Regions from separate parts of the Arthrobacter sp. K5 genome, predicted to be linked through region 1. Evidence: predicted binding sites of a transcription regulator. Region 1 holds the regulator's gene; the other holds the start of a gene.
The links. The regulator LexA, encoded in region 1, represses DNA repair genes until DNA is damaged. The targets are predictions, from matches to a motif close to TCGAACANNTGTTCGA.

Region 1 (15,241 bases):
CTCCACCTTGCCGGGCCACTCCCCCATGCCTTCGGCTTCGGTCCCGTGTTCGACGCCGGCCTCGAAGAGTACCTGCAGGCCGACACAGATGCCGAGGACCGGACGTCCGCCGGCCACACGGCGGCCGATCATCCGGATGCCGTCAACGGCCTTGAGCTCGCGCATGACCGTTTCGAAGGCGCCGACACCGGGAACGACCAGCCCGTCGGCGTTCAGCACGTCCTCGGGCTTGGAACTCAGGATGACCTCGGCACCGGCACGTTCCAGGGCACGCACGGCGGAACGGACGTTGCCGGAGCCGTAGTCGAGGACGGTGACGGTGGGCTTGCCCTCCGGGGAAGCCGGCTTCAGCGTGGCCGACGGATCGATGATCGCGCCCTCGCGCAGTACTTTGCCGGTCACAGTGCTCCCTTGGTGGACGGAATGCCTTCGACGCGGGGATCCGGCTCGACGGCTGCACGGAGGGCCCGCGCGAATGCCTTGAACTGGGCTTCCACGATGTGGTGCGGGTCGCGGCCGGCGATGACGTTCATGTGCAGGCAGATGCCGGCGTGCAGCGTGATGGCCTCGAAGACGTGCCGGGTCAGCGAGCCCGTGAAGTGGCCGCCGATCAGGTGGTACTCCTGCCCGGAGGGCTCGCCGCCGTGCACCAGGTAGGGCCGGCCGGAGACGTCGACGACCGCGTGCGCCAGGGCCTCGTCCAGCGGCACGGTGGCCTCACCGAAGCGGCGGATCCCGGCCTTGTTGCCCAGAGCCGTGCGCAGCACCTCGCCGAACGTGATGGCAACGTCCTCAACGGTGTGGTGGACGTCAATGTGGGTGTCGCCGGTAGCCTTGACGGTCATGTCGATGAGTGAGTGCTTGCACAGCGCCGTCAGCATGTGGTCGTAGAACGGGACCGACGTGCTGATGTCCGACACGCCGGTGCCGTCGAGGTTGATCTCCACCAGCACGGAAGATTCGCTGGTGGCGCGCTCCATGCGTGCAGTCCGTGCCTCGGCAGCCTTGATTCCGGTGTCGCTCATGGTGATAGATGTCCTTTGACGAAGGATGGGGGCGGACCTGACCTGGTCCATGTTCAAGTTTAGGCCGGAAGTGCGGCCTGCCGGGCCAGGATGCTTTCGAGGGCTTCCAGGAAGGCTGTGGTTTCCGTCTCAGTGCCGGCGGTGACCCGAAGGTGCCCGGCGATGCCGACGTCCCGCACAAGCACCCCCGCGTCCAGCAGTTCCTGCCAGACCTCATGGGGGTTCTCCAGCCCGCCGAAGAAGACGTAGTTGGAGTCGGACGCCGCGGGCCGCAGCCCCATCCGTGTCAGCTCCGCGACAATCCGGTCGCGCTGGCGCTTGATGTCCTCGACATCCGCCATAAGCGCCTCGCGGTGCTGCAGGGCCGCGAGGGCGGTTGCCTGCGTGACGGCGGACAGGTGGTACGGCAGGCGCACCAGTCGCAGGGCGTCGGTCACCTCCGGCGCCGCGGCCATGTAACCGAGGCGGGCGCCGGCAAGAGCGAACGCCTTGCTCATGGTCCGGGAGACGATGAGCCGCTCCCGGCCGGGCAGCAGGGTCAGGGCGCTGGGCGTGCCGTCGTGCGCAAACTCGTGGTAGGCCTCGTCCACGACGACGATGGCCTGGCTGGCCTCGCCCGCCTCGTAGACGGCTTCCACCACGTCCAGGCCCAGGCCGGTACCGGTGGGATTGTTGGGTGAACACAGGAACACGATGTTGGGCTGGAGTTCGCGCACCTGGCTCGCGGCCGACTCGGCGCTGAGGCCATAGTCGTCGGCACGCTTGCCTGCGATGTAGGCGGTGTCGGTTCCGCTGGCGAGGAGCGGGTACATGGAGTACGTCGGCGGGAAGCTCAGGAGCGAACGGCCCGGCCCGCCGAAGGCCTGGAGGATCTGCTGGAGGACCTCGTTGGAGCCGTTCGCTGCCCAGAGGTTGTCCGCGCTGAGCCCGTGGCCGAGGTACTCCGCCAGGGCTTCCCGGAGCTCGGTGAATTCGCGGTCGGGGTACCGGTTGAGTCCGGTGGCTGCCTCGCTGACGGCCGCGGTGATGGCCGCCCGTACGTCGGCGGGCACGCCATGCGTGTTCTCATTGACGTTGAGCAGGATCGGAACGTCAAGCTGCGGGGCGCCGTAAGGGGACAGCCCCCTCAGGTTAGTCCGCAGGGGCAGTCGGTTCAGTCGCTCAAGCTGGTCAGTCACCTAGACAGTTTAAGTAACCCGAAGGGCTGGCCGGAAACTGTGACGGTTCCAGCGTACGGCAACGGCTTATTTGTTCGGCACGAACAGCTGCTGGCCGGGCATGACCTTCCCTGCCTGAAGGTCGTTGAGCTGGACGATGTCCACAATCACGTCCCGGGGGTCGCGGTCGGGGTCGACTTTTCCGGCGATGGCCCAGAGCGATTCACCGGGCTGCACGGTGACAGAAACGGTGGGCGTGACGGTCAGGCCACTGGCGGTGTCCGCAGCCTTGGCCGGCGAGTTCAACAGCCCCGTCAAAGACAAGATCAGGGCGGCAAGAAGAACAAGCGGCAGTCCGATGAGGACGATCCGGCCGCGGCGGGTGAGGCGCAGGCGTGGCGGCCTGCCTGGCCGGGACACTGCACAGGACTGGGGCACGGCAAGCGACTGGGGCGCCGCACGCAGCTCAGTCACCGCACGGGGCTGAGGCACCGCACGCGGCCGAAAGACTGCGCCGGGCTGGGAGTGCGGCGGGACTGCTGGTGAAGCCGACATTGCTGGTGAAGCTGAGACTGCTGATGAAGCTGACATGGCGTGAGCCCTCCTGGACCAAGTTGTACTGCCTCGCGTTCGAACAGACAGTTCGAACACCGGGCTGAGAAACCGTCCTCACTAGAACACATGTTCGAACTTTGCTTTTTCCAGTTTTAGCACCTATCACCGAATTAAGTCGAGACTCGCTAGAACAAATGTTTGAAAAAGCCCTATGGCTGGCCTACGTTGGAAATCACAGAACAACCACATCTGCAGTTGATCAGCAGGGTCTGACATTTTTCAGGCCGGAAGTTCCCGGCCACTGCAGCTACCGCGTCCGGGAGGAACGGAAAGGCGTTGGCGAACATGGCAGCACAGGCCTCTGACGGCAAGGCTCCCCAGCGCAGCCCGCGGTCTCAGCGGACCCCCAAGGGACTAACACTCCGCCAGAAGAAGATCCTGGAAACCATCCAGCGTTCGGTCAACGAGAACGGCTACCCGCCGTCGATGCGGGAAATCGGCGACACCGTCGGGCTGGCCAGCCTGTCCAGCGTGACCCATCAGCTCTCGCAGCTGGAAAAGCTTGGCTACCTTCGGCGTGACCCCAAGCGTCCGCGCGCCATGGAGGTCCTGATGCCGCTCACCCTGGACGCGGGGGCGCCGAAATCCGGCGGCGCGGACAAAGCCCCGGCCCTGGGCACGGCAGGCGCTTCCGTGTCCGAATTGCCCAGCGCAATGGATACCGCAATGGTTCCGCTGGTCGGCCGGATCGCCGCCGGCGGCCCCATCCTCGCGGACCAGATGGTTGAGGAACTGATGCCGCTGCCCCGCCAACTGGTGGGCCACGGCGAGCTTTTCATGCTCAGGGTCGCAGGCGATTCCATGGTCGACGCCGCCATCTGCGACGGGGACTGGGTGGTGGTCCGGCGGCAGAGCGACGCCGTCAACGGCGACATCGTTGCGGCGCTGCTCGACGATGAAGCCACGGTCAAGACTTTCCGGCAGCGCGACGGCCACACGTGGCTGCTGCCGCAGAACACGCAGTACGAACCCATCCTCGGCGACCACGCCGTTGTCATGGGCAAGGTGGTTTCCGTACTCCGCTCGCTGTAGCCGCCGGGCCGGAGGCCACCGCGGGCTTCGTCCCCGGAAACGTCCATCAGGGAGCGGGAATGTCCTTCAGGGAGCCTTGGGCCCCGGGCAGCATCAGCCCGGGGCTTCCTTAGGCCTGTGCGCCGGCGAGTCTTTCCAGTGCCGCGACGGCGGTCTTCCGGTCGGTCGTTGGCCAGAACGGCGGCAGCGCGGCCCGCAGGAACCCGCCGTAGCGTTCCGTGGAAAGCCTGGAGTCCAGCACCGCCACCACGCCCTTGTCATTCGTGGACCGAATGAGCCGTCCTGCCCCCTGGGCAAGCCGGATGGCCGCGTGCGTGGCGGAGACAGACATGAAGCCGTTGCCGCCGGCCTGTGCAACGGCCCGGGACCGCGCGGTCATCAGGGGATCATCCGGCCGCGGGAAGGGAATCCTGTCAATGACCACCAGGCGGCAGGACCCGCCCGGCACGTCGACCCCCTGCCACAGTGACATCGTGCCGAACAGGCAGGTATCGGGCTCGTCAGCGAACTGCTTCACCAGTGCCGTCATGGTGGATTCACCCTGGCAGAGAATGCTGACATCCAGCCGCGTGCGCAGGGCGTCCGCAGCTTCCTCGGCCGCCCGCCGCGAGGAGAACAGACAAAGCGCTCCCCCGCCGGAGGCACGGATGAGGGACTCGAGTTCGTCCAGCGCCTCAGGGGACGTGCCACGGCCCGGTTTCGGCAGGTGGCCCGCTACATAGAGGATGCCCTGCCTGGGGTAGTCGAAAGGCGACCCCACGTCGACGCCGGTCCAGCTCGGCGCGCCCTCCCCGACCAGGCCCAACCCGCCGGCCGCGGGTTCGAAGGCAGAGCCGATGGCAAGGGTGGCCGATGTCAGCACCACCGTATGCCCGGCGAACAGGCCTTCCCGAAGCCGGCCTGCGACGCTCAGCGGGGCGATGTTGACCAGCGCCGGGGCAGACTCGTCCGGCGCAGAGTAGCCCTGCTGGGGATCGAACGTGCTATTCCGGGAGAACCAGACCACCTCGCGGTTTTCCCGGGCGGCGATGAGCCGTTCGCAAAGCTCCAGAATCACCAGCAGGCGGGAGCGCGCGAGCTGCCGCCCGCCGTCGGCCGTTGTATTGCTGTCCCCCTTGGAATCCGACAGCGCCGCCCGGCACGCCTCACGAAGCTGGTCCACACAGTCCAGCTGCTCGTCGTTCAGGCCGTTGGGCAGCAGGCCGCTGGGAACGCCGGCGAGAGCCACCTCAAGGTTGGCGGCCGCTGTGTTGAGCGCGTCAACGGTAATGCCGGTGTGCTTGCGGGCGCCGGACGCTGCGGCGTGGACCATGGCCACCGACAGCTGCCCCGAAACCGCGCCGGTTACCCGGTCCTGGAGTTCGTGGGCCTCATCCACCACCACAACGTCATACTCCGGCAGCACCGCCAGGCCTTCGAAGGCGCTGACGGCCAGCATGGCGTGGTTGGTCACCACGACGTCGGCTTCCGTGGCGTTATGGCGGGCAAGCTCACTGAAGCACTCTTCGGCGAGGGGGCACTTCTGCGAGCCGAGGCATTCCATGGACGTGACTGACACCTGCCGCCAGGCCCGGTCCGTGACGCCGGGAAGCAGCTCGTCACGGTCGCCCGTGGTGGTCTGCTCCGCCCATTCGCGGAGCCGGACCACCTCCTTGCCGAGCTGCGACGACGGACCGCCCACCGCCGCGGCGAAGTGCGGGACGCTGGTGTCCTCGCCCAGTGAGAAGAGCTGGCCCTCCGAGGGTTCCTCGGAGGGAAAGCCGCCTTCGAGCTTGTGCCTGCAGACATAGTTGGCGCGGCCCTTGACCAGCGCAATCTTCACAGGCCGGTCGAGTGCCGGTTTGAGGCTTTCCAGGAGCCGGGGTAAGTCCCTGCCCACGATCTGCGTCTGCAGAGCGAGGGTGGCAGTGGACACGAGGGCAGGCTTGTTGCTCTCCAGGGAATGTGCAATGAGGGGAACCAGGTAAGCCAGCGACTTGCCGGTTCCGGTGCCGGCCTGCACCAGCAGGTGGTCGCCCGTTTCTATTGCGCGTGCCACCTGCCTGGCCATCTCGTGCTGGCCGCTGCGGCTTTGGCCGCCCATGCCCGCCACGGCACGGTCGAGCAGGTCAAGAACACGCTGCTCGCCGGCCGTGGCCGCGGCACCGGCGGCTGCCGCCCCGTCAGTCATCGGTGCTGAAGGATTCCAGTTCAGCCGCGAGGCCTTCCCGGACCATGACCACGGCGCGGGTGCCGCCCTCTTCGTGATCCAGGCTCAGGATCTCCGCGTCGGAGTCATGGAGCTTGCTGATCAGATCGCCCCGGTGGTACGGGACGAGCAGCTGCATCTTGACGTTCGGCCGCGGGATGGACTCGCTGATGGCCTTGAGCAGCTCGGCAATGCCCTCCCCCGTGCGTGCCGAAACCACCACGTGCCGCGGTTCGCGCTGCTTGAGCCGCTCCACCACAAACGGGTCGGCGGCGTCCGCTTTGTTCAGGACGATGATCTCGGGCACCTTGCGGGCGTCCACCTCGGCGAACACCGAGCGCACGGCAGCGATCTGGCCTTCCGGGTCCGGGTGGGACACGTCCACGACGTGCAGGATCAGGTCCGCGTCCGCCACTTCCTCCAGGGTGGAGCGGAAGGCCTCCACCAGCTGGGTGGGAAGGGACCGGACGAAGCCCACGGTGTCGGCCAGGGTGTAGCCAACCCCATCCGAGGTCTCGGCCTTGCGGACGGTGGGGTCCAGTGTGGCGAACAGGGCGTTCTCCACCAGGACGCCGGCGTCCGTGAGGCGGTTCAGCAGCGAGGACTTCCCGGCGTTGGTATATCCGGCAATGGCCACTGACGGGACTTCATTACGACGGCGGTTGGCCCGTTTGGTCTCCCGTGCCGGCTTCATCGCGGCGATTTCGCGCCGCAGCTTGGCCATCCGGGTACGGATCCTGCGCCGGTCCAGTTCGATCTTGGTTTCACCGGGACCGCGCGAGCCCATGCCGGCGCCTGCGCCGCCCACCTGGCCACCGGCCTGGCGGGACATGGATTCACCCCAGCCGCGGAGGCGCGGGAGGAGGTACTCGAGCTGTGCCAGCTCCACCTGCGCCTTGCCTTCGCGGCTCTTGGCGTGCTGGGCGAAGATGTCCAGGATCAGGGCAGTGCGGTCGATGACCTTCACCTTGACGATGTCTTCAAGGCCGCGCCGCTGGGACGGAGCAAGTTCGGCGTCCACCACAACGGTGTCCGCGCCGGTGGACATCACGACATCCTTGAGCTCCAAAGCCTTGCCCGCTCCGAGGAACGTGCCGGGGTCCGGCTTGGCACGGCGCTGGACCAGTCCGTCGAGGACTTCCGAGCCGGCTGTTTCCGCCAGCGCGGCGAGTTCGCGCAGCGAGTTTTCGGCGTCAGCCAGCGTGCCCTCGCTCCAGAGGCCGGCGAGAACAACGCGTTCCAGTCGCAGCTGCCGGTATTCGACCTCGGTTACGTCCTCGAGTTCGGTGGACAGCCCGGCCGTGCGTCGCAGTGCCCGGCGTTCCTCGAGGTCCTGCTGGTCGCCGTCGAACGTGCTGTGCTCTTCGGCGAGCTGCGAGATGGCCTGTGCCTTGCCCAGGACACCCTTGCTGTCGGCGCTGCCGCCGTCGGCTGCCGATGCGTTCCTGGCCGGGACGTCCTTGGCGAGAATCCGGTCGATGACAGCCTGGATCTCCTCGGGACTCATGTCCTGGGCGGCTGGCTCGGATCCGGAATTTTGCTGATTGGTCATGGTCTCCTTTGAAGGTTCTGCATCTTCAGAATAGTGCTGATTGCCGCCCTTGGCAGCGGTATTCGCGCTGGGCTGACTGCGAGGGGTCATGGAGGTGCTCCTGACATGCCGGCAGCGGACGGGCTGGGCCGGCGGGAAGTGGACTGATCGAGTGCTGTTGGGCTGCGCCGCGTTTCACGCTGCGCGCTCCGGCGGAAGGCGGTCTACCTGCATCGCATCGGAGGGAGGCCCCGGGCCGGTACCGGCGGCTGAAGGCCGCGGGCATAGAAAGCCGGCTACTCAAAAATCAGGAACATGCGTTCAAGGATAGCAGAACACCGGTACCCGCTTTCGCACCCGGCCGGTTTCCCATCAGCCGGGGCGGACCACTAATCTGGCCAGTTATGGAGTCTGCCCACTATTTCAGCGCCTCACCTGCGGGGCCGTTCACCCGCAAGCCCCTCACGGTGGAACTGGCCGGTGAAACGCGGAAGCTGCAGACGTCATCGGGCATCTTCAGCCCGGATGGAATCGACAAGGGGACGGCGGTCCTGCTGGCCGAGGTTCCGGCTCCTGCCCCGCAGGGAAACCTGCTCGACATCGGCTGTGGCTGGGGACCCATCGCCCTGACCATGGCACTGCGGGCACCGCACGCGCAGGTCTACGCGGTGGACGTCAATGAACGCTGCATCGCGCTCACGAACGGGAACGCCGAACTGCTGGGGCTGGGCAACGTCGCGGCCAGCAAGCCGCAGGACGTGGATCCGGAACTCCGCTTCGACACCATCTGGTCCAATCCGCCGATCAGGATCGGCAAGGACGAGCTGCACTCACTCCTGATGCTGTGGCTGCCGAGGCTGGCGCCCGGCGGTTCGGCCTGGCTGGTGGTGCAGAAGAACCTGGGCTCGGATTCGCTTCAGCGCTGGCTGGCGGAGGCGCTTGACGAATCCTTCACGGTAACCCGGGAAAGCTCGTCCAAGTCGTTCAGGATCCTGCGGGTCAGGAAAGCGTCCCGCTAGCAACGATCGTTGCCGGGCCGCTCAGTTCGACATGCTCGCGGCCGCCGGCGACGGTGAAGAACTTCACGCCCACGACGCCGCCGGGCACCTTCACCTGCCAGGCGTCCGGGGCGCCCTGCCCGGCCCAGTGCCGGATGGCCACCGCCGCAGCACACGCTCCGGTACCGCAGGACTGCGTTTCGCCGACGCCGCGTTCGTGGACCCGCATGGTCACGGTGCCCACGCCGTCGTGCACCAGCGGCTCGGCCGGGACAACGAATTCGACGTTGGTGCCGTTGGCGGGAGTGGGGTCGACGTGGGGTGCTGTGAAGAGCCGTGTGTCCTGGAGCTCGGACAGCTCGGCCAGGGCGACGACCGTGTGGGGGTTGCCCATGCTGACGGACAGCGCCGGCCTCGCCACCTCGAGTCCGTCGGCGCTGACGAGCGAATCCATGGCGCGGGCCGCAGCGTCGTCGGGGAAGATGAACTCCCAGGGACCCATGTCGACGGCGTAGCCGTCGCCGGTGCGGACAATGGTCTTGACTCCCCCGCGGGTGCCGATGGTCAGCGAGCCGCCCGCAGGCAGTTCAGCGAGGCCTTCGGCCAGGAGGAAGTGGACGAACACCCGGACGCCGTTGCCGCACATTTCCGACAGGGAACCGTCACCATTGCGGTAGTCCATGAACCATTCGGCGTCGGGGTTTTCGGCAAGTACCTGCCGGCCCTCGTCCAGGAGCCGGGACGGCACGGCGCGGATTAGTCCGTCGCCGCCGATACCGCGGTGGCGGTCGCACAGCTGGGCGACCTGCTCGGCTGAGATGGCGTGCACGCCCTCGGGGTCAGCGACCAGGACGAAATCGTTGCCTGTTCCATGGCCCTTGGAGAAGCGCAGTCCGCTCAGTGTGGTGGCGGCGGGCCGGGCTGTTTCTGCAAGGGTTTCATTCATGGTTCAAGGTTACCCGCCCGCCGGCGGCGGCAGAAAAACGGCTTGGCTCCGCCTCTCGGACCGCGGGCGCTGGTCAGGAGGATGCCGGCGATCACAATTACCCCGCCTGCTATCTGGGCAAAGGTGTAGGGATGCCCGGAGAGGATTGTGAACAAGGCTGTGAAGACGGTGATGAGGTTAAGGAACACGCCGGCGTTGCCGGCGGGGATGACTGTCAGTGCGCGGTTCCACAGCAGATAGGACAGCACAGACGGGAAGAGCGCAATAAAGGCCAGGGAAGCAATCGCACCCTGCGTCGTTGGCAGGGCTGGACCGCCGGCAGGAAGGCTGAATGGTGTAAGCACAACGACGGTGATCGAAGCCTGGATGGCCGTGGCGGTAATCGGAGGCAGCGGCGGAGCCAGACGCCCGGTGATCGTATAGGCGGACCACGCCGCAATGGCCCCGATCATGAACAGTTCACCCGTCCCGAATCCAGCCTGCAGCAGCTTGCCCAGGTCGCCGTTGCTGAGGACAAGGAGCACGCCGGCAAGTGCGACCAGGACACCGCCAACTGCCCTGCGGGTCAGGCGTTCCCTGAGGAATGCGGCAGCGGCCAGCGTGATGAGTGCCGGGTTGAACGCATTGATGAGGGAAGCGTTGAATGCATCCGTGTGCTCGAGGGCTGTGTAGAGAAGCAGGTTGTAGCTCAGCAGTCCGAACACACTCAGCGCGACCAGCCACGGCCACGCTGCCAGCACCTGCTTCCATTGCGGGCGCTCTGCCATCTGGGCGATAACCAGCAGCGGAACCACGGCGCCCAACCAGCGCAGCAGGACGAGGCTGAGCGGTTCGATGCTCTCGACCGCGCCGGCTCCTACAATGTAGTTGCCGGCCCAGAACAGCGTCGCACCCAACAGCGAGGCGACCGCAACAGTGAGGGGCCGCCGCGAGGTGCGCTGTGGCGTGCTGGCAACTGCGAGGGGCATAAGGGGTCCTTCTTCCAGTGCTTTGGTGCTGGCTCAGCGGGCGAGGTCTGCTGCTTTGGCAGCCAGCCGGGGGTCCTGCCAGTCCAGCCAGCCGATGCGGGGATCGGCCCGGAACCACGTCAGTTGCCGGCGCGCGAACTGCCTGGTGGCCACGATGGTCTCCTCGGCTGCCTGCGCTACGTCCGTTTCGCCGTCGAGCACTTTGAGGAACTGGGCGTAGCCCAGTGCGCGCGGTGCGGTCTTGCCGCGGCGCAGGCCCTGGGCGTCCAGCCGTTCGACTTCCGCCAGCAGCCCCCGCTCCACCATCCGGTGCACGCGGACGGCGAGCCGGTCGCGCAGCTGCTCGCGGTCCACCTGCAGGCCGATCTGGACGGCCGGCTGGTGGTACTCGCGCGTTGGCATGAACGAGCTGAACGGGCGTCCCGTCAGTTCGAACACCTCCAGCGCACGGATGATGCGGCGCGCATCGCCGAGGCGCCCGGCGGAGACTGGGTCCACCGCCCGGAGGCGTTCCAGCAGTGCGGCGGTGCCGGCCTCGGCGTTCTCCTGCTCGAGCCGGGTGCGAATTTCAGGATCGGTTCCCGGAAAGTCCAGCACGTCGAGCGCGGCGCGGACATACAGGCCCGACCCGCCAGCCAGGATGGCGCGCCTGCCGCGGCGGTGGATGTCGGCGACGGCGTCCCTCGCCTGCTGCTGGAAATCGGACACCGACGCCTCCTGCGTCACGTCCAGGATGTCCAGCAGGTGGTGCCGCACGCCCCGTTGTTCAGCTTCGGTGACCTTGGCGGTGCCAATGTCCATGCCGCGGTAGAACTGCATGGCGTCGGCGTTGATCACCTCGCCGTCCAGGGCCAGGGCAAGTTCGACGGCGAGGTCGGACTTGCCCGATCCGGTGGGTCCGACGACCGCAATGACGGGGGGCTGGCCCGCCACCGGGTCAGCGGCTCCGCACCGGGAGCGAGGGCATGCCGAGCGACACGCCGGACTTGCCTGACCCCGCGGCACCTGCTGCACCCGGCGCAGGGGCCCCGCAGGAGTCGGCCTGTGCCCGGTCCCAGGCATCACCGGCGCGGGACCGGCGCAGGGAGTAGTCGTCCGCGCTGGCCGGGTCGGCGATCAGGTGGAAGGCAGCGGCTTCCGTGATGGTGACTGTCACGAGGTCTCCGGGCCTTGGGGCAGGAGCGCCCTCGGGAACTGTGAAGTGGACAAGGCGCTGGTCCTGCGAACGGCCGGAGAGGCGGTGCGTTTCCTCGGACTTGCGGCCGGACTGGGCGGTGACCATGACCTCGACACGGCGTCCCAGCTGTCTGGCGTTCTCTTCCGCGGCGATGCGGTCCTGGAGCGCGGTGAGGCGCTCAAAGCGTTCCTGCACCACCGCCTTGGGCAGCTGGTCCGGCAGGTCCGCGGCCGGCGTACCGGGCCGCTTGGAGTACTGGAAAGTGAAAGCTGTGGCGAACCGTGACTTTTCGACGACGTCCAGGGTCGCCTGGAAGTCCTCCTCCGTCTCCCCCGGGAAACCGACGATGATGTCCGTGGAAATCGCGGCATGCGGCATCCTGGCGCGGACTTTGTCCAGGATGCCGAGGAACTTCGCTGACCGGTAGGAGCGCTTCATGTCGCGCAGGACCTTGTCCGAACCCGACTGGAGCGGCATGTGCAGCTGCGGCATGACGTTGGGCGTCTCGGCCATGGCGTCGATGACATCATCGGTGAACGCGGCCGGGTGGGGGCTGGTGAACCGCACCCGTTCAAGACCCGGGATCTCGCCGCAGGCGCGCAGCAGCTTGGAGAAGGCCTGGCGGTCCCCGAACTCCACGCCGTACGAGTTCACGTTCTGGCCGAGGAGCGTCACTTCGATGGCACCGTCGTCCACCAGGGCCTGGACCTCGGCGAGGATGTCCCCCGGCCGGCGGTCCTTTTCCTTGCCTCGCAGGGCGGGCACGATGCAGAAAGTGCAGGTGTTGTTGCAGCCGACCGAAATGGACACCCAGCCGGAATAGACCGAGTCGCGCTTGGTGGGCAGCGTGGACGGGAAGACGTCCAGCGACTCGAGGATCTCCAGCTGCGCCTCGTTGTTGTGGCGCGCCCGGTCCAGGAGGGCGGGCAGTGCGCCGACGTTGTGCGTGCCGAAGACGGCGTCGACCCAGGGAGCCTTCTTCAGAATGGTTTCGCGGTCCTTCTGGGCGAGGCAGCCGCCGACGGCGATCTGCATCCCCGGGTTGGCGGCCTTGACCGGCGCCAGCTGGCCGAGGTTGCCGTAGAGCTTGTTGTCGGCGTTCTCCCGCACCGCGCAGGTGTTGAAGACCACGACGTCGGCTTGGGCACCGTCCGCCGGTACATAACCGGCGGCTTCCAGCATTCCCGCCATGCGCTCCGAGTCGTGAACGTTCATCTGGCAGCCGAAGGTGCGCACCTGATAGGTGCGCGGCACCTCAGCGTCGCCGGTTGCTGCGTTTTCGATGCCGGATGTGGGGGAAGGATAGGTCAGACTCACCCGTTAAGGGTACCGGCTGCCAAGGGTTCCGGGTGCGCTGGGTACCGCTTGCGCTGGGTACCGCGTGCGCTCACTCCCAGTGAGCGGAGTCCTCGCCGGAGTCCTCGCCGGCCGGAGCACCCGCGGCTGCGGCATCCAGGACCTCGGCCACGATCCGGAAGGCCTGCGAGGGCTGGTACCCCTTGCGGGCGAGCATGGACGCGAGCCGCCGCGTGGCCTTGTCCCGCTCCGCCCGGTCTGACAGGTCCGTCCCCGCCCGCAGCTTGCGTTCCACGAGATGGCGGGCGGCGGCTTCCTCGTCCTCGTCACTCAGCTGTTCCAAGGCGGACTCCGCCGTGTCAGCGTCGATGCCCTTGTCCGCGAGTTCCCGGCGAAGGGCTCCCCTGGCCAGCCGGCGTGACTGGGACCGGCTCCGCACCCACATGTCCGCGAATTCCGCGTCGTCAACGAGCCGGACCTCTTCGAAGCGGTCCAGTACGGCCGCGGCGACGTCTTCTGGCACGTTGCGCTCGGCCAGCTTACGTTCCAGCTGCAGCCGGCTCTTGGGCGATGCGGTCAGCTGGCGCAGCACGATGGCGCGCGCCACCGACGCGGGATCTGCGTCCCGGTCCTCAGCGGGTTCCGGGGCGGGTCCTGCTGTGCGGTCCCCTCCGGCCTGGGCGAAGGCCGGAGAGGACCGGCGTTTGCTAGAAGCCGTCAACGGCCTTCAGCTTCGGTGAGGCTTCAGCATCGGCCGCAGGCTTGGTTCCCACCCCGAGCTTTTCCTTGATCAGCCGTTCCAGTTCCGCAGCGAGTTCCGGGTTGTCACGCAGGAAGCGGCGCGAGTTCTCCATGCCCTGGCCGAGCTGGTCACCGTCGTACGTGAACCAGGACCCGGACTTCTTGATGATGCCGTGCTCCACGCCCATGTCGATGATGCCGCCCTCGCGGGAGATGCCCTGGCCGTAGATGATGTCGAATTCGGCGATCTTGAAGGGCGGGGCCATCTTGTTCTTGACGATCTTCGCCTTGGTCCGGTTACCGACGGAATCGGCGCCTTCCTTCAGGGTCTGGATGCGGCGGACGTCGATGCGAACGGACGCGTAGAACTTCAGCGCCTTACCACCGGTGGTGGTTTCCGGTGAGCCGAAGAACACGCCGATCTTTTCACGCAGCTGGTTGATGAAGATGGCAGTGGTCTTGGTCTGGCTGAGCCGGCCGGTGATCTTTCGCAGGGCCTGGCTCATGAGGCGTGCCTGCAGGCCGACGTGGCTGTCGCCCATGTCGCCTTCGATTTCCGCGCGCGGCACCAGGGCTGCCACGGAGTCGATGACCACGATGTCCAGTGAGCCGGAGCCCACCAGCATGTCCATGATCTCCAGGGCCTGCTCACCGGTGTCCGGCTGGGAGACCAGCAGGGCGTCCGTGTCCACGCCGAGCTTGGCCGCGTATTCGGGATCGAGGGCGTGCTCGGCGTCGATGAAGGCGGCGATGCCACCGGCACGCTGGGCGTTGGCCACGGCGTGCAGGGCAACGGTGGTCTTACCCGACGATTCCGGTCCGTAGATTTCTACGACGCGCCCGCGCGGGAGGCCTCCGATTCCGAGTGCGACGTCCAGTGCGATGGAGCCGGTGGGGATGACCTCGATGGGGGCGCGTGTTTCGTCGCCCAGCCGCATGATCGATCCCTTGCCGAACTGCTTGTCAATCTGCGCGAGCGCTGCTTCAAGCGCTTTTTCACGATCCGGGGCTGCCGCCATGGTTCACACCTCTAATTGCTTTCTCGCTTTGGAGGGGCCTCAGCGGCCCTTTGTCTGTCATCACCGACGCTAGCGCCACCCGCTGACATTCTTCCCGGGCAAGCGTGCGTATGTGGATAACCCGCTGCCAAAAGCATAGCCGCACCCGAACAGATATTCGAACAATCGGTCGGCGTGTCAGCAGCTTCCCGGGCAGGGGTCGGGAGCCTCTCAGATCAGGTCTGGGCCGCCTTGGCGGGGCGTGATGTCGCGGCCGAGGCGACGCTCCTCGGGGACGTCCTGCACGTCGCACACCGCAAGCCAGACGTCGCGTGGACTGACGCCTGCAGCGAGGGCCTGGTTCGCCGTCCGACCGCCTACGCCTGCAAGGACGAGGGAACCGCCCAGCACGCGCGAGTACCCGGCCCCGAATTCATCGTCCATCAGCCGCCAGAAATCACTAATCCTCACTCAATACAGTCTCTCACGGGCGCTGACTCTAGAATGGTTGCCATGAGCAACCCCGCTGAAGCCCCCGGAGCCGCTGCCCCCTTCGAGGACACGCTTGA
Region 2 (15,241 bases), 580 kb from region 1:
GCGGGAGACCAAAAAGACCGCCACGGCCACGGGATACGGCGGCGCCGTCAGCACCGTGGACCCCGAGGCCTCCGCAGCGGCCATCGACATCCTCCGCCGGGGAGGCAACGCGGCGGACGCCGCCGTCGCCGCCGCGGCCACCCTCGGGGTGACCGAGCCGTACAGCGCCGGAGTGGGCGGCGGCGGGTACTTCGTCTTCTACAGCGCACACAGCGGGCATGTGAGCACCATCGACGGCCGTGAAACGGCGCCGGCGGCCATGCCGCACGATGCCTTCATCGATCCGAAGACCGGAAAGCCTTACAACTTCACGCCCGAGCTCGTCACCAGCGGCGTATCGGTGGGCGTGCCCGGCACCCCGGCCACCTGGGAGCGCGCGCTTGACCGGTGGGGAACCAAAGACCTGGATGACGTCCTCGAGCCGGCCATCGACGTCGCGGACCGCGGCTTCGTGGTGGACGGCACCTTCCGCCAGCAGACACTCGATAACAAGCTCCGCTTTGCGGCGTTCACTTCCACCAGCAAGCTCTTTCTGCCCGGCGGTGACGCGCCCGCCGTCGGCAGTATTTTCAGGAACCCGGACCTCGCGGCAACCTACCGGCTGTTGGCGGACAAGGGCACCCGCGCCTTCTACCACGGCGCGCTAGCCAAGGAGATAGCGTCAACCGTCCAGGCCCCGCCGAAGACCAAGACCACCAAGCTGCCCGTCCCGGCCGGCCACCTGACCACAGCGGACCTCGCCCAGTACCGCGCCCTGAACCAGTCGCCCACCCACGTCGAATACCGCGGCCTGGACGTCTACGGCATGGCACCGTCGAGCAGCGGCGGCACCACGGTGGGCGAGGCGCTGAACATCCTTGAGCCGTTCGACCTCGCCGGGATGTCCACGCCCAGCGCGCTGCATCACTACCTCGAAGCCAGCGCTCTCGCCTTTGCGGACCGCGGCAAGTATGTGGGCGACCCCGCCTTCGTCGACGTTCCCACCGACGCACTCACGGACCCGCTGTTCGGCAAGGAACGCTCGTGCGAGATCAACCCGAAGCTGGCGGCAGTGAAGCCCGTCGCGCCGGGTGACGTGGCAAATTACGACGGCGGGTGCCCAGCACCCGCGGCCGCCCCCGCCAGCGAGAAGGACACCGAGAACATCTCCACCACCAACCTGACGGTCGCCGACAAGTGGGGCAACGTCGTCGAATACACCCTCACCATCGAACAGACCGGTGGATCGGGCATTGTGGTTCCCGGCCGCGGATTCCTGCTGAACAACGAGCTGACCGACTTCTCCACGGTGTACGACCCGAAGGACCCGAACCGGATTGAGCCCGGCAAGCGGCCGCGGTCCTCGATGTCGCCGACGATCATCCTCGAGGACGGCGATCCGTTCCTCGCCCTCGGCTCGCCCGGCGGCTCGACGATCATCACCACCGTCCTGCAGACCATCCTGAACAGGGTGGACCTGGGGATGAACATCTCTGATGCCATCGCGGCTCCGCGGGCGGCGCAGCGGAATTCGGCCAAGGTCACGGCCGAGCCCGGGTTCATCGCGCTTTACGAAAAGCCGCTGATGCCGTTCGGCCACGTGTTCACCCCGTCCGGCGACGCGTTCACCTCGGCAGCAGAGATCGGGGCGGCCACCGCCATCGAGTTCAAGTCGGGCGGGCGCATGGTCGCCGCCGCCGAGCCGGTCAGGCGCGGGGGAGGCTCCGCCATGGTGGTCAAACCCGCGAGGTGAGTCCCGCCGTCGTGCTTTGGAAAGCCAGCCGTCACGGAAGGCGAACCGCTACGGAATGCCGTCGGCCGGTCCCGGCAGCAGCTGCCGGTTCCTGATCTGCGAAGGTCCGAACTCCACCGTGAGCGGACGGATTTCCCAGGAGCCGCTGCGTTCCCGTGGACGGCCTTCCCATGAGGGGCCCTGCGACTTTGGCTTGCCTACAGCAACGTGGGGGCGCCACCGCGGATATCTGAAGCCCAGGGCGCGGGAGCTGAGGATGAAGTCATCGGGGTTGTCCACCAGCAGGTCGTCCAGCAACTCATGGAGGGCCTGGACGAGCCCGACCTGGAAATCCCTCACGTGCTGGGGCACCTCCACCTCGAGGCCGGAAACCCGGCCGCCGCCGAACAGAACGAGCCGCTCGGCCGTTCCGGAGAAGCCCTCCAGCACGGGCAGGCCGCGCAGCCAGTCCGCGGTCTTGACGGCGGCCGCGGCCGGGTCAGTGGCGCCCTTGGTCCAGTCGGCAACGTCGGCGGCGAAGTCCTCCAGGATGCCGATGTGGAGCAGGGTCATGTGAAGGCCCTGCGGCCTGCGCAGCCCGTCCGCGTAGGCAGCGAGCTGTTCGTAGTCAGCGGGTTTGGCGCCGACGCTGAGGACCGGAACCTCCACCGTGATGCGCGGAAGCCTCAGCATCCGGACCTCCTTTGCCCTGGCCGCCGTCGGAATTCTTGCCTCTCGGTCATGCAATTATGCGCCACATAGGGTGCCCCAAGGTTTTCCCAACCTCCGGAGCCGATCATGGCCCGGGGTGCAAGCTGGATGGCTACGGAGACCAAACCGAACAACAGTGAGGACATGCCATGGGCGAGCTACGGAAACTCGGCACGATCGGAAGCCTTGGGCTGCTGCTGTCGGGCAGCCTGATTTTCGGTTCATCACAGGCCGCACTGGCGGCCACCTGCCGTCCCGGAACGGCAGTCCCGGTGAGCAACCTCGGGGGCAAGGTGCTGACCTCCACAACTTTTGAAGGCAATACCATCGCGCCGTTCGTGGCCACCCGGTCAGGCAACGGAATTGTGGCCGTGGCCAGCCCCAGGGCCCACACCGGCACGTGTTCGGTCCGGTTGCGGGCGACCGATACCGTCGGGTCCGTGGCGAACATGGGGTACGGCCTCGAGGCCGGCACGAAGAGGGCCAGCGCCGAAGCCTGGGTCAACATCGTGTCGGGCGGACTCCGCGGGAACAACGTTCCCTACGTGCGGTTCTTCTCCGGCGGCACGCGCATCGCCGACGTCTTCCGCGACAATGCCACGGGCACGCCCTGGCTGCGGACCACCAACCCCAACGGGACGTTCTCCTACACCAAGCTCCTGGCCCGGAACATGACCCTGAATACCTGGCACCATGTGCAGATGCAGGTCCGGGCCGAAGGCGACAAGTCCTCCATTGAGATCTGGCTCGACGGCGCCCGGGTGTACTCCAATAACCGGCTTGTCCTCGGAGCCACGAGCCTGAGCAAGGTTCAGTTCGGAGCCGAGCACCCGCGCCAGATGGGCGACAGCTACATCGACGACGTCGTGGTCCGGAGGTAGCGGGATTCCCAAGCTCCTGCACGGCCTGCTTTCCTAGGCCGTGCAGGTCAGGACGTGGGCTTTGCGTTTTCTCTAAGTGCCCAAGTAGGTGGCAGATCAGGGCGTTCTGAGCGCTGGGTACGCCCTGATGTGCTACCGGGTTTTCGTTCTCAAGAAGTCTAAAAAATCTTTTCGGTCCGATCCGTATATTGTGCATTTTCGACCCTTTATTGTCATAGCCCCCTGTCATGCTGTGGGTATGGATGCGAAGGCAGCGGTGCAGACGGTGAAGGGCATCGGGTCCTCTGTTGCTGTGCTGGCTGTTTTTGTCCATGAGGCGGCCGGCGCCGTGGCGGGTTCCGTGTCGGTGACCGGTTCTGGGGGTTTGACCGTTGCTGATCCGTTGCGGGATGAGGCGGATGCGTGGCTGGATGTGCTGGCCGGGACGGCCAGGCTAGAGGCCAGGGTGGCTGCGTTGAAGGTCCAGGCCGCGGCTGGTTTCGCTGCTGCCGCGGCGGCTTTGGCGGCTCCTGATGCGTCTGTCTCGGAGCGGGACGCGCTGGAGATGTCGGTGACCGCCGAGGTCGCGTGCGCGCTGACCGTGAGCGAAGGAGCGGCGGCACGCTTTCTAGAAGAGTCCGCCAGGCTGAGCACGGATCTGCCGCTGACCCTTGCCGCGCTCGGAGCGGGAACGCTGTCGTGGCAGCACGGGCGGATCATGTGTGACGAGACCGAGGGTCTGTCGCCGGAAGCGGCGGCGGCGTTTGAGGCGCATTTCCTGGACCCGGACGCACCAAACCCGGCACGGGGTTGCGCGGCGGGGGAGCTGACCCCGGCAAGGTTCCGGGCCAAGGCCCGGTATTGGCGGGAACGGCACCATCCGGTCAGCATTGAAAAACGGCACCACAAGTGTGTGACGGACCGGCGGCTGGAGTATGCCCCGGACCGGGACGGCATGGCCTGGCTCTCGGCGTACCTGCCCGCGGACCAGGCGGCCGGGATCTGGGACCGCACCACCGCCGCCGCCCGCACCCTGCAGGGACCTGCCGAAACACGGACCCTCCCCCAACTGCGCGCGGACGTGGCCGCCGCATGGCTGCTCGGCCCGGGCCAGCGTCTTCACCGCATGCCCGCAGGCTCTGCGCCGGCAGGATCCGTCCCGCCCGGTAAGGTGCCTTCCCCCAGGGCCCAGGTGCTGGTCACGGTGCCGGTGTTCTCGCTGCTCGGCCTGACCGAGGAACCAGCCACACTCGACGGGTACGGGCCGATCCCCCCGTCGATGGCCCGCCGGCTCGTCGCCGACGGCGCTGCGTCGTTCCTGAGAGTGCTCACCGATCCGAGGGACGGAGCACCACTGGAGATCGGACGCACCAGCTACCGGCTCACGAAGCCGATGCGCCAGTGGCTGCGGCTTAGGGACGCGCGGTGCACGTTCCCGGGCTGCAACAACCACTCCCTGGACAACGACGCCGACCACATCCTCGCCTGGGCCGACGGCGGGACCACCGGCGTCACCAACCTCGGCCAGCCCTGCCCCAAACACCACAGACTCAAACACGCCACAGCGTGGAGACCGGTCGGCGTGACCCGTGAGAGCCCGCCCGGCTGGATCTCACCCACCGGACGGTCCTACCCAGCGGAACAACAAGACTGGGAACCACCCACCTGGCCGGAACCGCCGCCCGGCCAGGAATGGCAGGGGCTGCCGGACTGGTTTGACCAGGATCCCGAACCTCCGGAATCTCCCGACGACCTAGACGGAGTTGGGAGCCAGATTGCTTTCGACGGCGTTGAACCACCGCTGCCAGTGGATCCATGGCCATACTGGTCGTCATCCACAGCAGCCTAGGAAGCCGTCTGCCCCGAAAGTTCGTCCGCCGTCAGGCATGCCCCGGTCCAAGCCTGTCCGTGTCCGGTCCCATGCCTGCCACCGGCACAATGGAAGGGTGACTTCCGCACCCCGCCCGCACGATGCCCCAATCGACGCCCCAATCGACGCCCTGGGCCGTTCCGCCCCGTTCGATCTGCAGGCCATCGGCTCCGGGCTGGTCTTCGCGGAGTCGCTCGGGGAGCTGGCCGGGGTGTTGCGTGGGCAGGGCGCCGACGGAGCCGCGGTGGTCCAGGCCCCGCCCGGCACTGGCAAGACGACCTTGGTTCCCCCGCTGGTTGCAAACTTGGCACAGGCTGCCGCAGGCGACCGCAAGCCGCGCATCGTGGTGACCCAGCCCCGCCGGGTGGCCGCGCGCTCGGCCGCACGGCGCCTCGCTGACCTCGACGCGACGAAGCTGGGGGACAGGGTGGGCTACACCGTCCGCGGTGAACGCCAGGCGGGCCCGGCCACCCTCATCGAGTTTGTGACGCCGGGCATCCTGCTGCGCCGCCTGCTGGCCGATCCCGGTCTGGAGGACACGGCCGCCGTCATCCTTGATGAGGTGCACGAGCGCGGCCTGGAAACCGATCTGCTGCTGGGCCTGCTCGCCGAGGTGCGCCAGCTGCGCGGCGACCTCATGCTTGTCGCCATGTCCGCGACCCTGGACGCGCCGCGGTTCGCTGCGCTGCTCGGCACGGACCCCGGCGGGGAACAAACCCAGGGGGCCGACGGCGGCGGGCCTGCTCCCGTCGTCGACTGCCCCTCCGCTCTTCACCCGTTGGAAACGGCCTGGACGCCCGCGCCGGTGGCGCGGCTGGACGGACGCGGAGTGACGCGCCTCTTCCTCGATCATGTGGCCGAAACCGCCGCCGTGTCATATGCCGATGCCCTCGCCGCCGACCCCCGCATCGACGCCCTGGTGTTCCTGCCGGGCGCGTGGGAGGTGTCGCATGTGGCCGGCCGGCTGCGCGCCCGGGTGGGTCCCGGCGTCGAAATCCTGGAGCTGCACGGCCAGGTCAGCCCCGCGGCCCAGGACCGCGCCGTGTCCGGCCGCAAGCCCGGGGATCCCGCCCGGATCATTGTGTCCACGGGGCTCGCCGAATCGTCGCTGACAGTGCCCGGCGTCCGGCTGGTGGTCGACGCCGGGCTCTCCCGCGAACCCCGCCGCGACGCCGGCCGCGGCATGACCGGCCTGGTCACCGTCTCCTGCTCCCGGGCCTCTGCGGAACAGCGCGCCGGACGTGCGGCCCGGCAAGGGCGGGGGAAGGTGATCCGCTGCTATGACCAGAAGACCCTCGGCGCAGCGCCGGCGCACCAAACGCCCGAGATCGCCGTGTCCGACCTGACGGGCGCAGCCCTGATCCTCGCGTGCTGGGGCTCGCCCGGCGGCCGCGGGCTTGCCCTTCCTGACGCCCCGCCGCAGGCTGCCATGGGCGACGCCGTCGAGGTGCTGCGCGAACTTGGTGCCGTGGGGGAGGATGGCCTCGCCACGGACTTGGGCAAGGCCCTGGCACGCATTCCCGCCGACCCCCGCCTGGGACGCGCCCTCCTGGTCGGTTCGGCGCTGCTGGGTGGAGCGAATGCCGGCCGCACAGGGTCTGGGACTACTGGGAACGCGACTGCGGCTAACGGGGCTGCGCGTAACAGGCTGGCGGCGGAGGTGGTTGCCGCCGTCGCCGGGGACCAGCGCGCCACCGGGGCCGACCTGCCCCGGCTGGTGTCGGCCCTCCGCTCCGGCAAGGATCCCGCCTCCAGGCGGTGGGCCGATGAGGCACGACGGCTGGACACCCTGGCGCGCCAGACGGGGTCCGGCGTCGGGTTTTCCTCCGTCGATATGCCAGTGCTCGACGTGCCGGCGGGAACCGCGGAGCAGATCGGTCTGGTCGTCGCCCTGGCGTTCCCGGACCGGGTGGCCCGCCGCGTCCCCGGAGACGGGCCGGAACGCTATCTGCTGACCTCCGGCACGCGGGCCGGACTTCCCGCTGGCAGTCCGCTTGCCGGACACGAGTGGCTGGCGGTGGCCGAAGTTGCGCGGGCGGACGGGCGGGACGCCGCCGGGACGGGCGCGGTGATCCGTTCTGCCGCGCCGCTGACGGCTGGCACAGCCGAGGGGGCCGCGGCGCACCTGCTGCTCGACTCGGTGGAGGCAACGTTTGGCCAGGGCCGTGTGACGGCCCGCAGGGAGCGGCGCCTTGGCGCCATCTCCCTCTCCTCCACGCCGGTGCGGGCGTCGGCAGGTGCCGGCCGTGCCGCCGTCGCCCGGGCGTTGGAGGATCAGGGGCTGGGAACCATCGGATGGTCGACGGCGGCGGATGCGCTGCGCCGCCGTCTCGCCCTGCTGCACCGGGAACTGGGGGACCCCTGGCCGGACATGTCCGAGCCTGCTTTGCTGTCCCGGCTCGACGACTGGCTTGGTCCGGAGCTGGAGGCGCTGGCCGGAGGGGCTGCGACCTCCGGCATTGACCTGGCGGACCCGCTGCGGCGGCTGCTGCCGTGGCCCGACGCCGCCCGGCTGGGCGAGCTCGCGCCGGAGTTTCTGGAGGTGCCCAGCGGTTCCCGCGTCAGGATTGACTATCCGGCGGCCGGGGACGACGGCGGCAGGCCGGTGGTCGCCGTCAAGCTACAGGAATGCTTTGGCTGGGACCGGACGCCGCTGCTCGCCGGCGGCCGGGTGGCGGTGCAGTTCCATCTGCTGTCGCCGGCCCGGCGGCCGCTGGCCGTCACCGACGATCTTGCCTCCTTCTGGTCCGGCCCCTACGCACAGGTCCGAGCGGAGATGCGGGGCCGCTATCCCAAGCACCCCTGGCCGGAGGACCCCTGGACCGCGACGGCGACCGCGCGGACCAATACGCGGAAGTGATTACCGCGTGGATGTGATTACCGCGTGGAAGCCACGCCGGTCAGGCGTGAGTAGAGGGCCAGATGGGCTTCGACCATCCGCTCGGTGCTGAAACGGTCTTCGGCCTGGGCGCGCACTGACCTGCGGTCCAGGGTCCCAGCGCGCAGCAGCAGCCCAGCCAGGTCCTCCAGCGACGAGGCCAAGTAGCCGCTGACGCCGTCGTCAACGATTTCCGGCGCCGACCCCATCGGCGTGGCCACCACCGGTGTGCCTGTAGCCATCGCTTCGATCATCACCAGCCCGAACGGCTCCATCCACTGGATGGGATTGAGCAAGGCGGTGGCTTCACCGAGCAGTTTGTACTTCTCTGCGCCGCCCACCTCGCCCAGGAACTCCACGTCCGGGCCCTGCAGCGGCTTTACAACATCGCGGTAGTACTGCATTTCAGCCGGTTCCCGCATCTTCGCCGCGATCCGGAGCGGAACCCCGGCCAACTGCGCCACCCTGATGGCCTCCACCACGCCCTTGTCGGGGCACATCCGGCCAAGGAAACACGCATAGCCGCCCTGCCCGTGCCCCACCGGAACCGCGTCCACCTCCATGCCGTGGGGGATGATGGCAGCGACCCGGTCTGCGAGCACGCTGCTGACCTGGCTTTTGGAGATGGCGATCAGGGTTGTGTCCCGGGCTGCCGCGCCATAGACGGCGGCGAACGAGGGGCTCAGGTCGCTGTGAATCGTGGTGACCACCGGCAGCCCATCGGGGCGGCCCCGGTAGAGCGGGCCGGCGAGGGTGTGGTCATGGACCAGGTCCACCATGCCGTCCATCCCGGCGTAGGCGCTGATCACGTGGCTGAGTTCCGAGGAGGTGAATCCCACGAGGTCGGGTTCGGAGGAGTGCATCCCGGGCAGCCGTTCCACCGGGCAGGTGCTGTCTGCCGCGGCAGCGAGCAGCACCTCATGACCGGCTCTGGAAAACCCCCTGGCCAGGGCGTCGACCACCAGTTCGATGCCTCCGTATCCCGCCGGAGGAATCGGATACCAGGGCCCCGCAATTAAACCGATACGCATCCGCAGCTCCCGTGTTGTCCGGATGTTCTGAGACCGTCTTAACTACTGAGACCATTTAGTTGTATGTGGGACTACGCGTCCGCTCTTAGGGTGCCATCAAACGCTCCAGCGGCGGCCGCGGCTTGTTCAGCAGGGTCAGGCCCTGGCTTAGGCCGTCAATGGACCCTTCGGTGCCGGCGGCGTGCACGGTGATCCGGGACGGGCCCATCTGGACGTGGTCCGCCCGGAAGCTGCCGAACTCAGCCGGAAGTACCGGGGCGAGGCAGACCTCCTCGCGGGGAAGCAGGGGATCGAAGCGCAGGAGGACCCGCATCAGATGCACCGGCGCAGCTGAGGCCCAGGCCTGCGGCGAGCAGGACGTGGGGAAGGGGACGGGGTCGGGGAATTCGTCCCGGGAAAACCCGCAGAAGAGCTCCGGCAGCCGCCCGTCGAACTTTTCCGCGGCGTCAAAGAGGCCGGTGGCAATGCGCGTGGCCTCCTCGATGAAGCCGTACCGCATCAGCCCGCCCGCTATCAGGGCCGTATCGTGCGGCCACACCGACCCGTTGTGGTAGCTGACCGGGTTGTAGGCGCCCATGTCCGCGGCGAGCGTCCGGATTCCCCAACCCGTGAACATCTCCGGCGACATCAGCCGTTCGGCCACCAGAGCCGCCTTGTCGGCGTCGACGATGGCTGACCACAGGCAGTGCCCCATGTTGGAGGTGCAGGCATCCACGGGACGCTTGTCCTTGTCCAGGGCTACGGCAAAGTACCCCTTCCGGGGAAGCCAGAATTTCTCGTTGAACTCGGCCTTGATGTCGGCCGCCCGTCGGTTCCACTTGGACGCGGTCTCCTCGTCGCCCAGCTGCTGGGCGAGCAGGGCACGTCCCAGGTAGGCGCCGTAGACGTAGCCCTGCACCTCACACAGTGCTATGGGTGCCTCCGCCATCCGTCCGTCGGCGAAGTTGATGCCGTCCCAGGAATCCTTCCAGCCCTGGTTCAGCAGACCGTGCTCGTTGGCGCGCTGGTATTCCACGAACCCGTCGCCGTCGCGGTCGCCATAGTGCTGCACCCAGTCCAGGGCCCGGTCCGCATGGGGCAGGAGCGAGTCCAGCAGGTCGCCCGCCAGCCCCCAGCGTCCCAGTTCCGCCAGCAGTGCCACGAACAGCGGAGTTGCATCGGCGGTGCCGTAGTACGCCTGGCTGCCACCGAGTGCCAGCCCGGCGGTGACGCCCAGCCTCACCTCGTGGAGGATCCTGCCCGGTTCCTCCTCGGTGTCCGGATCAACCTTCTCTCCCTGCAGTGAGGCGAGGGTCTGAAGGGTCCCTGCCGCCAGCTTCGGGTCCACCGCGAGCGCCATGTAGGAGGACAGGATGGAATCCCTGCCGAACAGCGCCATGAACCACGGGGCGCCGGCGGCGACGGCGGCCCGCTCGGGGTGGTCGGGGTCGAAGATCCGGAGGGCACCCAGGTCCTCCTGGCTGCGGGTCAGGACCTTTTCCACGTTCTTGTCCGTCACGGTGAGCCGGGGAACATGTTCCTCCCAGGCGGCGTAGCGCTGTGCGCCCACGTGCTGAGCCGTCTCGTGCGTGAAGGGCTGTTCCGGACCGGCACCGTCAACCAGGGGCGTGGTGAATACGGTGGCCGTCCAGTTACCGCGGGGAGCCAACACGGCGTCGAACGTCAGGGCGTCCTCGGTGACCCCGGCACCGGGGGCGCTGATGACCACGCCCCGGTGGATTCCGTTGCGTATGGCGTCAATCTGCAGGGCGTCGGGCCGGACCTTTCGGCTGTGCTCGGCCGACGGCACCACCTTTCCGCCCTTGACGTCGAACAGGTCGCTCAGGTCCGCGTCCACCCTGATCTGGATCCGGCAGGTCCGCGGCTGTTCCGAATAGTTGTGCACCTTGATGTCGTCACGCAGGCCGGGTCCGACCTGCCGGCTGTGCTCCACCACCAGCGGGCTTTCCACCGCACCGTTGGCCCCGCGGGGCCTGCCGACGAACACTGCCCGGTAGGGTTCCCGGGTCTGGCCGGACAGCGGTTCCAGCGGAACGCCATCGACCGTCAGCTGCCAGCAGGAGAGAATCCGGGTGTCCTGGTAGAAGGCGCCCTGCGGCTGGCCGGGAAACACGTCCCCGCTCTCGGCGGAGATGCAGAAGGAGGAGCCCTCCACCACGGTCACAGCTGTCAGGCCGGATGATCCTGCACCGATGTTTTCATTCCACGCACTCATCGACCGCTCCCTGGTGACTAGTCGGATGGCATGGGCCGGCCCGTGCGGCCACGTTATCCATCGTCCCCCTACCTGGATGAGGCCGCAACGGGTTATTGCCCGCCGGCGGTGACGGCTCCGGAAAGCCGCGCCGCCGCGCCGTCGGACTGGCGTCCAGCACCCGGACCCCTTGCTGATCAGCAGCTTTGGGTGTCGAATCTTCTTACCAAGGCCGCTTGGCGGCTCACGACTAGCACGCCGGGAGATGGTCATGTCGGTAAAGGGCACTAATGGCCGGGGCAAGGGTCCGGGCCGCGGCAGTTCCGATCTCCGGCGGGCGGACGCGTCGGCCGGAGCACCGGTGGACAGGCCGGAGGGCATACGCAACGTCGCACTGGTGGGACACTCCGGGGCCGGCAAGACCATGCTGCTCGAGGCACTGCTCGCAGCCACCGGGACCATCCCGCGGATGGGCTCCATCGTTGACGGCAACACGGTCAGCGATGCGGAACCGTCCGAGATCCACCAGCAGCGCTCCGTGGTCCTGTCCGTGGCGCCGCTGATTTACGACGGCGTCAAGGTGAACCTGCTGGACACACCGGGCTACGGGGATTTCACCGGCGAGCTGCGCGCCGGGCTGCGCGCTGCGGACGCGGTACTGTTCGTGGTGTCGGCCGTGGACGGCGTCGACGCCGCCACCACCGCCCTGTGGGCGGAGTGCGCCCAGTTGGATACGCCCCGGGCAGTGGTGATCAGCCGGCTCGATCACCCGAGGGCCAATTTCGACGCCGCCCTGGCCGCCTGCCAGCAAGCCTTTGGCCAGTCGGTGGTGCCGGCCTACCTCCCGGTCCGCACGAACGGCAGGGTCACGGGACTGCTCGGGCTGCTGTCCGGGCAGGTCTCGGAGTACGACGGCGAGTCCCCGGAGCCCGCGGTCCGTGAGGCGAGTGTTGATGAGCTCGCCGCCGCGGAGTCCGAGCGCGGCGCGCTGATCGAAGGCATCATCTCCGAAAGCGAGGACGAGTCGCTGATGGACCGCTACCTTGGGGGCGAGGACATCGACGCCGACGTCCTGGTGGGCGACCTCGAAACGGCTGTGGCGCGTGGATCGTTCTTTCCCGTCCTGGCGACGTCGGCTGAGAAGGGTCTGGGGATCACGGAGCTGCTGGACATGCTGACCCGGGCGTTTCCGACACCCCTTGAGCGTGCCGTGCCGGACGTGACTGACCTTGCCGGCCAACCGGCCGGGCCGCTTTCCTGCGACCCCGACGGACCGCTGGCCGGTGAGGTGGTGCGCACCACCATGGATCCGTTCCTGGGACGCGTCTGCCTGGTGCGTGTCTTTTCCGGCACGCTGCGCGAGGATTCCGCAGTGCACGTCAGCGGCCGCGGCCTGGCCGAACGCGGGCACGAGGACCATGACAGCGATGAGCGCCTCACCCACCTGTACTCCCCAATGGGGGCAAGCCTGCGGCCTGTCCCGTACTCTGTGGCTGGCGACATCTGCGCCATCACCAAGCTGGGCAGCGCGGAAACGGGCGATACCGTGTCAGCCAAGGATGCCCCGCTGCTGATCACGGCCTGGGATATGCCCGAACCGCTCATGCCGGTAGCCGTCGAGGCCGCCACCCGCAGCGACGAGGACGCCCTCGCCAAGAGCCTGGGCAAGGTGGCCGCCGGTGACCCGACCCTCCGGGTGGAACGCAACTCCGAAACCCACCAGCTCATCCTGTGGTGCATGGGCGAGGCGCACGGCGAGGTGATCCTGGACCGGCTGCGGGACCAGGGGGTGAAGCTGCAGACCGTGCCGGTGGTGACGCCGCTGCGCGAGACCTTCGCCGCGCCGGCCGCCGGGCACGGGCGCTACGTCAAGCAGTCCGGCGGCCACGGCCAGTACGCCATCTGCGACATTGAGGTGGAGGCGCTCGAACGCGGGGCAGGCTTCGAATTCGTGGATAAGACCGTGGGCGGGGTAGTGCCGAACCAGTTCATCGGCTCGGTGGAGAAGGGTGTGCGGGCGCAGATGCAGAAGGGCGTTTCCGCAGGGTTCCCGGTGGTTGACATCCGGGTGACGCTCGTGGGCGGCAAGGCCCACAGCGTTGACTCCTCCGACGCCGCGTTCCAGTCTGCCGGCGCGCTGGCACTGCGCGAGGCTGCAGCCGCCGGCCGCATCCAGCTGCTGGAGCCCGTCTCCGCCGTCACCATCAGCATCCCGGACGAGTACGTCGGGGCGGTCATGAGCGACCTTTCCTCACGCCGTGGCCGGCTCACGGGCACGACGTCGTCCGGCGGGGATGCCACGGAGGTCACCGCCGAGGTACCGGACGGAGAACTCCTCCGGTATGCGGTCCAGCTGCGGGCGCTGACCGCGGGCACGGGCCGGTTCCGCCGCAGCTACCTGCGGCACGAACCGGTTCCAGGCAACGTGGCGCCGGCGGCGGCGCACGCCTGAAATCCTTAGCCGGCAGGGTTGTTAGCACGCAGGAACGCGGTGACCGGCGCAGCGAGCGAGGCGCCGATGTCCTCGGCGCTGCGTTTGTTTCCGGCGACCGCAAATGAGTGGTCGCCGCCTTCGCACCACTGGAGTGTGGCCGTCGGTCCGATCCGTGACACCACGCCTTCCAGCAGCTCCCGGGTGGCGAACGTGTCGCGCGTTCCCTGCAGGAAAAGCATGGGGGTTTCCAGCCCGTAGAGGTGCTCGTCGCGGAGCTTCTCCGGCTTGCCCGGCGGGTGCAGCGGGTAGCCGAGGTAGATGAGGCCAGCGGCCGGCATTCCTTCTGCCACGGCCATGGAGGCCATCCGGCCGCCGAACGACTTCCCTGCCGCCCACAGCGGCTCGGCTTCTCCTGCGGACTTCGCCCGGGCCGCCGCTTCGGCCATGGCCGCCCGCCAGGTGGCAATCGCCGCCGGCGGCCGGTCGGGGAACTTCCGGCCCGCCTCACGGTAGGGGAAGTTGAAGCGCAAGGTGGCGACGCCGTCGTCGTTCAGTGCATCGGTAAACCCGCGCATGAGCGGATGCTCCATGCCCGCGCCGGCGCCGTGGGCCAGCACGAGCGTTGCGAACGGATTGGCTGGCCGTGCGTAGGCGCCGGAAACGTGGCCTTCGCCGACGGCGATGGTGACGGGGGAATCAGCGATAGGCATGACTCCATCATGCCTGACTTGGGCTCCCTGATCCGGACGGCCCCCGGTCCGGGTGCCGGCGTCGTGATGCCCGGTTCGTGATGCACAGCCCGGGCACAGGCAGGCGAAAGTCTCCAGCCAGCTCCGGACCGGACAGTGGATGCAGAAGCCGGCTACGCCGGACACAGCCCATCATCCGCCAGGAGGAACCATCATGATCGCGTACAGGCCCATTGCTCCCTTGACCGTCGGCAGTGGCAGGCTCGGCGCAGCCCTTGTTGCGATGGTCGTCGCGGCCTTTTGCGGCACGGCGGCGTTCAGCCTCGATGAAGCCGGCGCCAGCTCACAGACCCAGCAGGGCTTACAGACCCAGCAGGGCACGCAGTGACGGTCCTGGCGGCAACTGCTGACGCCGCTGGCCTCGACGGGATCGCCGGGTGCGCCGTCCTGGCGACCGCGTTCATCGCCGGAAGGATCAGGAAAGCGCGCAGCAAGGTGAATGCCTAGCCGGCCGGTTGGCTACGAGGCCGGCACCACCCTGAGCCAGGCGTAATCCAGCGGCCGCAGCACGAGCCCCTCGTCGACCCGGACCGGTTCCTCGGAAAACAGATCCAAAGCTTCGGCCGCGAATCCGGACAGCGTTTCCGCCGACACCACCTGCGGGCCGTCACCGAAGTTGGCCAGGGCCAGGACCACCGTTCCCTCGCCCGGCCGCTGGTACCCCAGCACGGCGGGGTTGTTGGTAGTGAACGGAACGAGGCGGGTGCCGGCCAGTTCGGGGGTGGCCGCGCGGACCTCCGCCAGCCGCCTCAGACCGGCAAACACGGCGCCCTCGGGCGTGGCCGGGTCCAGGCGCTTGGCGT

Region 2: the regulator LexA is predicted to act here: its motif matches at 3,463-3,478, upstream of ABRP34_RS02130 (DUF222 domain-containing protein).

The regions. Positions count from the first base shown of each region.
Region 1 is NZ_CP159279.1:4,832,285-4,847,525, reverse strand. Features, by position in the region: gene hisH (imidazole glycerol phosphate synthase subunit HisH) at 1-402, opposite strand, end outside; gene hisB (imidazoleglycerol-phosphate dehydratase HisB) at 399-1,025, opposite strand; gene ABRP34_RS22045 (histidinol-phosphate transaminase) at 1,085-2,203, opposite strand; gene ABRP34_RS22040 (LysM peptidoglycan-binding domain-containing protein) at 2,270-2,620, opposite strand; gene lexA (transcriptional repressor LexA) at 3,083-3,829, shown strand; gene ABRP34_RS22030 (ATP-dependent DNA helicase) at 3,939-5,999, opposite strand; gene hflX (GTPase HflX) at 5,992-7,569, opposite strand; gene ABRP34_RS22020 (methyltransferase) at 7,953-8,567, shown strand; gene dapF (diaminopimelate epimerase) at 8,548-9,492, opposite strand; gene ABRP34_RS22010 (DMT family transporter) at 9,489-10,460, opposite strand; gene miaA (tRNA (adenosine(37)-N6)-dimethylallyltransferase MiaA) at 10,494-11,393, opposite strand; gene miaB (tRNA (N6-isopentenyl adenosine(37)-C2)-methylthiotransferase MiaB) at 11,398-12,954, opposite strand; gene ABRP34_RS21995 (regulatory protein RecX) at 13,025-13,540, opposite strand; gene recA (recombinase RecA) at 13,641-14,693, opposite strand; gene ABRP34_RS21985 (DUF3046 domain-containing protein) at 14,904-15,143, opposite strand; gene ABRP34_RS21980 (MarR family transcriptional regulator) at 15,186-15,241, shown strand, end outside.
Region 2 is NZ_CP159279.1:498,875-514,115, forward strand. Features, by position in the region: gene ggt (gamma-glutamyltransferase) at 1-1,732, shown strand, start outside; gene ABRP34_RS02120 (hypothetical protein) at 1,781-2,404, opposite strand; gene ABRP34_RS02125 (hypothetical protein) at 2,572-3,303, shown strand; gene ABRP34_RS02130 (DUF222 domain-containing protein) at 3,542-5,131, shown strand; gene hrpB (ATP-dependent helicase HrpB) at 5,229-8,012, shown strand; gene ABRP34_RS02140 (glycosyltransferase family 4 protein) at 8,030-9,061, opposite strand; gene ABRP34_RS02145 (glycogen debranching N-terminal domain-containing protein) at 9,147-11,276, opposite strand; gene ABRP34_RS02150 (elongation factor G-like protein EF-G2) at 11,527-13,707, shown strand; gene ABRP34_RS02155 (alpha/beta family hydrolase) at 13,713-14,399, opposite strand; gene ABRP34_RS02160 (hypothetical protein) at 14,593-14,766, shown strand; gene ABRP34_RS02165 (hypothetical protein) at 14,763-14,885, shown strand; gene ABRP34_RS02170 (alpha-amylase family protein) at 14,898-15,241, opposite strand, start outside.